Regions from separate parts of the Paenibacillus sp. J22R98 genome, predicted to be linked through region 1. Evidence: a T-box and tRNA genes for the amino acid it is inferred to sense, from the RefSeq annotation. Region 1 holds a T-box; the other holds one or more tRNA genes.
What was found. A T-box is a leader RNA that pairs with one kind of tRNA and senses whether it is charged. The one in region 1 lies ahead of argS (arginine--tRNA ligase), so its partner is inferred to be a tRNA-Arg.
Positions count from the first base shown of each region.

Region 2: it has a tRNA-Arg gene. The T-box ahead of argS (arginine--tRNA ligase) is inferred to sense a tRNA for this amino acid. The anticodon was not compared.

Region 1 covers NZ_JBXENW010000012.1:19,656-24,055, forward strand. Annotated here, with positions in the region: gene argS (arginine--tRNA ligase) at 1-1,337, opposite strand, end outside; T-box leader at 1,408-1,712, opposite strand; gene AC50Y3_RS26380 (DNA-deoxyinosine glycosylase) at 1,786-2,307, opposite strand; gene AC50Y3_RS26385 (DUF7667 family protein) at 2,370-2,621, opposite strand; gene speB (agmatinase) at 2,928-3,797, opposite strand; gene speE (polyamine aminopropyltransferase) at 3,817-4,400, opposite strand, start outside.
Region 2 covers NZ_JBXENW010000021.1:6,684-11,083, reverse strand. Annotated here, with positions in the region: gene AC50Y3_RS29970 (methyl-accepting chemotaxis protein) at 1-898, shown strand, start outside; gene AC50Y3_RS29965 (Gmad2 immunoglobulin-like domain-containing protein) at 1,028-1,624, shown strand; gene AC50Y3_RS29960 (ATP-binding protein) at 1,698-1,820, opposite strand; tRNA gene AC50Y3_RS29955 (tRNA-Arg) at 2,069-2,145, opposite strand; gene AC50Y3_RS29950 (Spo0E family sporulation regulatory protein-aspartic acid phosphatase) at 2,397-2,669, shown strand; gene tadA (tRNA adenosine(34) deaminase TadA) at 2,575-3,060, opposite strand; gene AC50Y3_RS29940 (PAS domain S-box protein) at 3,407-4,400, shown strand, end outside.

The DNA of each region.
Region 1 (4,400 bases):
CCCTCGAAGCGAAGCGCCTCATCCAGCGAGAAATCCACCTCCAGCATCCGGTGGTGAAGCAAGTCCCCGAACACAATCGCGCCAATTCCCACTGCCTCCGCGGTATCCTGCGCATCCTCCAGATCAGGATTCTTCTCTGCGATAATGGCCGCCGCCTTGGATACGGCTTCGTCCAGCACCTCATCCAGGAAGATGACCTGCCCTCTGCGCGTGGACATTTTGCGGCCTTCGAATTTCATCAGCCCAAATGCCAGATGGCGGCACTGGTCTGCCACTTCCTCCCCCATACGCTTCAAGACGGAGAACACCTGTTGAAAATGCAGCTTCTGTTCCGCGCCTACCACATACAGCAGCAAATCCCCGCCCATCTCCTTCTTTCGATAGAGAGCCGTAGCCAGATCACGAGTAGGATAGATCGTCGTGCCATCCGACTTGAGGATGAGGCACGGCGGCAATCCTTCCTCCTCTAAGCGAACAACCTGCGCACCGTTACTTTCCTCAAGCAGCTGCAGCTCTTGCAGGCGTGATACGACGGCAGCCATTTTATCGTTATAGAAGCTCTCGCCGAGCGTATAGTCGAACTGCACGCCAAGACGCGCATACACACGGTCAAATTCCTCCATGCTGAAGGATACAAAATAACGCCACAACCGATGCGCTTCCTCATCGCCGTTCTCCAGCTTCCAGAACCAGTGGCGCGCCTTGTCTTCCAAAGTCGGGTCCTGCTCCGCTTCTTCATGGAACTGGACGTACAAACGCAAGCTCTCGCGAATCGGCTCTTCCTTGAGTTTGGCTTCGTCTCCCCAGCGCATGTACGCTTCCATCAGCTTGCCGAATTGCGTGCCCCAGTCGCCTATGTGGTTGACGGTGACAACCTCGTAGCCGGAACTGCGGTACATATGAGCGAGCGAGTTGCCGATCATCGTAGAACGCAGATGGCCGACGCCAAATGGTTTGGCGATATTCGGAGAGGACATATCGATGATGACGCGCTGTCCCGTCCCGACCTGCGATTGCCCGAAATCCGCAAGCAGCAGAGGTGCAAGCAGCTTCGGCGCCCATGCTTCCCGTACGAGGAAGAGATTGAGGTACGGGCCTTTCGCTTCGGCGCGAATCGTCGGTGACATTCCGGAATCGGCACCGGCACCGATCTGCTCCGCGAGCTCTGCAGCTATTGCCGCAGGCGCACGTTTCAGTTCACGCGACAGGGCAAAGCAAGGAAATGCGACATCGCCAAGCTCCGGGTTTGGCGGAAGCTCCAGCAGCGCCACGATGTCTTCATAGGCCAGCGATGGTACATGCGGCTGCAGTTGTGAGGCTGCCCACTGCAATAACAGGTTCATCATGTTCATCCTCCCCGAAATGTGGTCACAACCCTCTAGAGACAAATAAAACCCCCGTCTCTAATAAAGAGACGGAGGTTGATTTCCGCGGTACCACTCTTCTGGTTTCCAATATGGCTGCACAAACAACGAATAGCGGCGGCCATGCTAAAAACCTCTCAAGCACGATAACGGGGTGACCGGATTCATCTACTTACAGAGGCACACTTCGCTTGATCAAGCTGCCCTGCCTGCATGTTCAATGGATCTACTCCCGGGTCCGCTTCCCTTACGCCGCTGCACCGGCTTTCACCAAGGATGATTTGATCATCCAACCCGGCTCGCTGCTAGCACCGATCTGCAAGGTACTGTCCCGTTCATCGTATGTAGCTGTTATAACTGACTGTGTTTTCCCTATTATATGCAACCTCGCGAAAAAAGCAAGCCTCTTGTGAAGGTTTGCCTATGTCTGTTCGAGCGGAATTAAATGCGGCAGCAAAATGCGCCAAGCTTCGATCCGATCTGCAGTCGTGCGCATGGCAGCCGTCGGGATGGGACTGGTCGAGGGCAGCTTGAGCAGCGTGATTGCCGTGCTGAGCTCGGGTAAGCTCTTAAAATACTTCAGGAACGTGTCATACGACTTGCTCCCGTTACAAACAATGCAGCTGATCTCCGGATAATCCGCTAGCAAGCCCGGAATGTCGTTAGGCAGCTCCTCGCGAATGTTCACGTCGAGACTGCCCTCCCGTTGGCAAGAGGCAATCACATCCCAGAGCGCAATGCCACGTGCCTTGGCAAAAGCGAGCCGTTCCTCGTAATCCTCATCGGGCGTTAGGCCGAACAAGCCATACACCACCGGCCATAGATGGTTGCGCGGATGTGCGTAATATTGATGCTTCGCCAGAGAAGCCGTTCCCGGCATACTGCCAAGGACAAGCACCCGCGCACGAGCGCCGATCTCCGGCGGAAATGAATGTACTCTCATCACGCAGTCCCTCCCCTCTTCTCCATAGGAAACCAGAAAGAGACATTTTAATCAAGCCCCATCTAGAGCTGGGGCGATGCAGGCGGCGTTCCGGTCAATCGTTCGATTTTGCGACATATGTCGTGCTGCCACTCCGTATCGCCTGTCATCGAAGCCAGCAGCGAGAGATTGTACAAATTAGCAACTTGCCGGCAAATCATCGCATTCACCGCCAAGCAATGCTCAAAGTCTGCCAGCTCCTCCGCCGAGAGCGGCCTCTTGCTTCGAACCGTCCACAGCTCCGCGAGCCGCTCGTGAATTGGCAATAAGCTCATAACTTGCTCGCCCCCTCAATTGTTAGAATACTACTATTCATTATGACCAAAAAATGAAGCCCTAAGCCGGCGGGCATACGGTAGTACTCTAAACGAAGGTGCTTTCATGTTATTTTATAGCTGATTCCGACACTCGGAAACTTGACCGCCGAAAAAGAAGAAGCCTGATTTAGTATGGAGAATAGAGCGGGTTCCGCTGTTTGAAGAACAAGACGGCAAACATTCCGCAACTCGTCCCCCTGCGCTAAGCCGCTCATTTATCGGGCTAACAAAAAAGGACGGGAGCGTCGCTCCCGTCCTTCGTTATTATTTAATAAAGCCAAGCAGCATTTCGCGGATGACTTTCGCCGCGACGATCTGTGTTTGTTCCGTAGGGTCGTAGGCCGGCGCAACCTCAACAAGGTCACAGCCCACAATGTTCACGCCGGAACGCGCGATCGCGTGTACCGCATCGATCAATTCCTTCGACGTAATACCGCCTGCTTCTGCCGTACCCGTTCCCGGCGCTGCCGATGGATCCAGCACGTCGATGTCGATCGTCAGATAGACTGGACGGCCTTCGAGCTCAGGCAGTACTTTCTTCAAAGGCTCAAGCACTTCAAACGGGAAGAAATTGATGTTCTCGCGTGCAAACTGCCACTCTTCGCGGGAACCGGAACGGATACCGAATTGGTAAACGTTCTTGCCGCCGATTAGGCCGGCTGCTTTGCGAAGCGGCGTGGAGTGCGAAAGCGGTTCGCCTTCGTACGACTCCCGCAGATCCGCATGGGCATCAAAGTGAATGATCGCCATGTCCGGATACTTCTTGTACACCTCTTGGAAAATCGGCCACGATACGAGATGCTCGCCGCCAAGTCCTACGGGCATTTTGCCATCGTCCAATACGCCGCGAACGAATTCACCGATCACTTCCAGCGAGCGAGCCGCGTTGCCGAAAGGCAACAGCAAATCGCCTGCGTCGAAATATTCGATATCTTCCAGGCTGCGATCCAAGTACGGGCTGTACTCTTCCAGACCGATCGACACTTCGCGAATACGCGGAGGGCCGAAACGGGAGCCTGGGCGGAACGATACGGTAAAGTCCATCGGCATACCGTAAATAACGGCTTTGGACGTGTTATAGTCATCCGAGCTAAGGATAAACACATTGCCGGAATATTTTTGATCGAGTTTCATAGGTTGTGTTGGTCTCCTCTTACTTCACCAGGTCTTCCACAAATTTCGGCAGAACGAAAGCCGCTTTGTGCAGACGCGGGGAGTAATATTTGGTGTCGATTTCCGGGATGCTGGACTCGTCCACTTCAAGCGGATCGTATTTCTTGCTTCCCATTGTGAATGTCCACAGGCCGCTTGGGTACGTTGGCACGTTAGCCCAGAATACGCGAACGATCGGGAACACTTCTTTCACATCGCGGTTTACGTTCGAGATGAGCTCAGGTGTAAACCAAGGGTTGTCCGTTTGCGCTACGAAAATACCGTCTTCCTTCAGTGCATCGTAGATCCCTTGGTAGAAGCCGCGCGTAAACAAGTTTACCGCAGGGCCAACCGGCTCCGTGGAGTCAACCATAACAACATCGTATTCATTCTTGTGATCGTGGATGTGCATGAAGCCATCGTTCACGATTACTTCTACGCGAGGGTCGTCCAGACCGCATGCGATTTGTGGAAGGTACTTCTTGGAGTACTCGATTACTTTGCCATCGATATCAACCAGAACAGCCTTCTCCACGTTCGGGTGTTTCAGGATTTCACGGATTACGCCGCCGTCGCCGCCGCCAA
Region 2 (4,400 bases), on a different contig from region 1:
GCAATTGCTTGCGCAGGTGGAGTCGATTGCAAGCAATTTGATGCAGATCACGGAAGCCAGCGAAGCGAATCAAGCTTCGTTCCGCGAGATGACGCATGCTTTCCAGGAGATTACGGAAGGCGCGAACACGCAGGCTTCCTCTACATCGGATATTTCGAGATTGGTGCAAGAAACGCATGACCGACTGGAGACAATGAACAACTCGCTTTATCAGCTTGAAGCCCAGTCCTCGACGGCCAGCAGTTCTACTACAAGCGGCGGCGAGAAAATGGACGAGCTCTACGAGACGATCTCGCAGTTCCAGCACTCGGTTCAAAATATGTCCGAGCAGATGGCGGCTCTGGATGGCGTTATCGGCCACGTCAGCGAGTTTACGGAATCGATCGTCCGGATCGCGAGTGAAACGAACCTGCTTGCGCTTAACGCAAGCATCGAAGCGGCAAGAGCCGGTGAAACCGGTCGCGGTTTCGCTGTTGTAGCGGGTGAGGTGCGTAAGCTGGCTGAGCTCTCCGCTGGGACGGCAGATGCCATTTCGGAGCAGCTGGAGAGTATGCAGAAACAAGCGGACGCCACGCGGGGCTTGATGAACGGGATTGGCAAGCAGATGGCATCCAGCAGCCGAATCACGACCGATACGCGCGAAGCGTTCGAGGTCGTGCGTCAAACGGTGGAGCAGCTTGCACAGTCGCTGGAGCATTACCGCGATAACATGACCGCGATCCGCGGTGCCAGCAGCTCGATCGAGAGCGCAACGGAGAACGTGGCTGCGGTTAGCCAGCAGTCCTCCGCCACGCTGGAGGAGCTGTCCGCAACGATTACTACGCTCGCGGAGCAAAACGAGCGTACGCTGCAGCGCATCAAGGAGACAAGCGGTTCCGTACAATCGCTGGTGGGTTAATTGGGAAAGCCTTCAACATTACTCGTGATGTTGGGGGCTTTTTTGCATGGGTAAGTGTCGATGTTCCCGCATAGGATGTACTATCAGTAGTCCAATTTGGGCGACGCCCATGAAAAGAGTGTGAAGGCGATGAAGCATATTCGTGGATTCATAGTCGGTGCATTAGCCGGCAGTATGATCATGATGGCTATGCCGACAGTAGGTGCAGCGGTGAAGCAATATCTATTGGGCGATGCCGCTTACCCGATTGTGGTGAACGGTACAACCTACGAGGACGAGAGCCTGCCAATTATGAATTATAAGGGAAGCACCTATGTGCCGCTGCGAGCAGTGGGTGATTTGCTTGGTGCAGGCGTAGAGTGGAACAGCACGCTGAGGCAGGTGGAGATATCCAGTAGTACCGGTGGATCATCTACGCAAAATAATGCCTTCCGTAACGTCCAGGTCAGCGGGAGCGGGGGCAAGTATAAGGTAACAGGCGAGGCGAGAGTGTTCGAGGCGATGATGAATTATGCCGTGGAGGACGGACACAACTACTTGCTGGAGAAGAACTATATGCTTAGCGAAGGTGCGCCGGCCTGGTCGACATTCGAGCTTAGCATCGTGATTCCAGCGAATAAGCTGCCGAAGAACGGAACCTTAATGCTGCAGATCTTCGAGTATAGTGCGAAGGACGGCAGTAAGGTGAATGTGCTTAATATGCCGCTTGAGACGTTTATGGAGTGAGCGAGTGAGTGTTGCATAGAGAAAGGGCCCTCCTAATCAGGAGGGCCTTTTCTATGCAGCTTATAAGCGATAACTATTTGCCCGCGGCGGCCAATGGCAGTTGGAGCGAGAATATGGTCCTCTCGTTCGGTACACTGCGCGCAGTGATTTTTCCTTTATGCTGCTCCGTAATTGATTTGGCGATGGCCAAGCCCAAGCCGTGGCCACCTTGCTTGCGAGAGCGAGAGGCGTCGGCACTCGCAAGATGACCGAAGGCGAGGCGAGAACGCAGAATCAAGAAACGTAGGCTAATAGGAGTAATCCACAGGCAAGGGCGCGAGGAATAGACAAGGGACAGGCCGGCGTAAAGCCGGCCTTTTCTTGCAAGGCATAAAAAAATCTTCTACGCAAAATCCGTAGAAGATCAATATTAACGCTATATTGTAGCTCAAAGGTTTCGAAGAATGGCGCGCCCGATACGATTCGAACGTACGACCTGCAGTTTAGGAAACTGTCGCTCTATCCTGCTGAGCTACGGGCGCGCGGCAAGGATAATAATAGCATGAATTTCAAATCAGGCGCAAGCAAGTCTATTAGTCCTAATACAGCCGCGAGGGAGTGAGAAAATAGTCCTGAAATAGGGACTTTATGATGAAAGGTGTCGAAACTTTACGCCATTATCGGGAGAAATTGTCGACAAGATTTTACAAAAATAATAGCTTGCACCATATATAATGAAATTAGTTACTAACTGTAACTAAGTAGATGCGATAGGAGATGTACCAAGGGCGTCATGAATGACAAAATGAACCTACTCCATGAGTTGCAGGTGCTTCGTACAAAGCTGTTCGAAATGGCTGAAGCCCGCGGAAGTTTAACTGACCCTGAGGTACTTGCAATAAGTGAAGCAGCCGATGAACTTATCGTAACGCTACAACAGATTCAGAAAGAAGAGCTGGTGTGCGATGCCACTAGATACGCTTTCTCAGACGACGGAAAAAGAGGGTTAATAAATCCGAACATTCTTGCTGCATCAGACCGCCAAGAAGCTCAGTCTCATGATTGAAGCGGGGCTCCTGCAGTAAATTCATTAACGTACCGGCGCAGCCTGCCTTGGGGTCGGTTGTGCCGTACACGACTTTTCGAATACGACTCTGCACCAGTGCGCCCGCACACATCGGACAAGGCTCCAGCGTCACATAGAGCGTGCAGTCCAGCAGCCGCCACGCATTCAAATGCTTGCTAGCCTCCCGAATGGCGATCATCTCCGCATGCGCGGTCGGATCTAAATTCGTCTCCCTCAGATTATAGCCCCTGCCGATCACTTCGCCATCCTTCACTATGACCGCGCCAATAGGCACCTCACCGATTTCTTCCGCTTTCTTCGCTTCCAGGATCGCTTCCTGCATCCACTTATAATCTTCTTCCCGAAAAAAATCCGTCCCAATTGCTGTCATGAATTAAGCCTCCAGCCCTGTTCTATATGATGAGTTATACCCATTCGACGTTAATCGACTGTCGAATTGTGCCGCGAACAAATATTCGTTGTTAACAGGTTGTGCATAGATTTGTGGATAACTTTCGATTATTCACAGTTCTGTACACAAACTATTAACTTGGCCTGTGAATATGGGGAAAAACATGTGTATAACTATTGGTGATATCAACATATCGAGTATCGTAACCGACTGCTTTTACACATTTTACAGAGGAAATGATGCACAAGATTGCTTTCATTTTATGCCAATTATGGTATGATCCAAGTAGCTGTCCACAGGCTGGTGTTAAAGGATGTGTCGCATATTGTCGGTCAAAACTAAACTATCTGTCATGATTTCGTTGATTGTATTTGTGCTGCTCGTTCTAAATGTGATTCTGAACGAATATTCGACGCGGGTCAATCTAAGAAACGACATTCAGCTCAAAATGATGTCGATCAGTCAGCAGGTTGCGGCAAACGTCATTCAAAATACGAGAGAAGTCGAGTTTGTGCAAACCGTTTTGTCCGATAAGATGAAGTTGGCATCGTTCTCTGCTGCCAGTCAGCTGCCTTATCATGCCGACGAGGTCACGTACGAGCAGCTGAGACAGGTTTCGGAGCATGTCGGCGTCTCAAGTATGTCCTTGCTGAAGCAGAAAGGCGATAAGTACTACGTCGTTCAATCGACGAATCCGCCTGAGATCGGCGATGTCAGTAATGTTTGGGCTGCGCACAAATCTCAAACGATCGAGCAGGAGACGCTCGATTATGAATTTTGGATAGGACCGGACAAGCTGACGCTGACCGACAATACCATTCTGGGTCAAGAAAGCTTTTATACCGACCGCAACTTGGACTATATCATTCGGTTTTATATGAAAAGCGATCAATTTACAGATCTTCGCAAGATCGCGCATACGACTTCATTGTTAGCAGAACTGAAGACGGGTAATCCGACGATACTGGAAATCACGGGATTTAATCCGGATTTGTTTGGCGTGGAGCCCATTAAGAAAATCCCTTCTATTATGAGCATCGAGCAGTTGAAGGATAGAGCGGTTTCGTTCGGCAGTTATGAATACGGAGAAATAGAGAAGGATAAGAAGAGTATTAAGGAATCATTGCAGGGCAAAATGGTGTTCCGCGAAGAGACGATTAACGATCATGAGGTAATTAAGAGCTTTATTGCGCTGAAGGAACCAGTTCCTTACGTAATTGGACTCGTGCTCGACAAGAGGCCGATTATGAAGCTGACGGATGAACAACGCAATAATCAAATTTTTATTTCGATTGTGCTTCTGATTGTGGTTGTCTTCT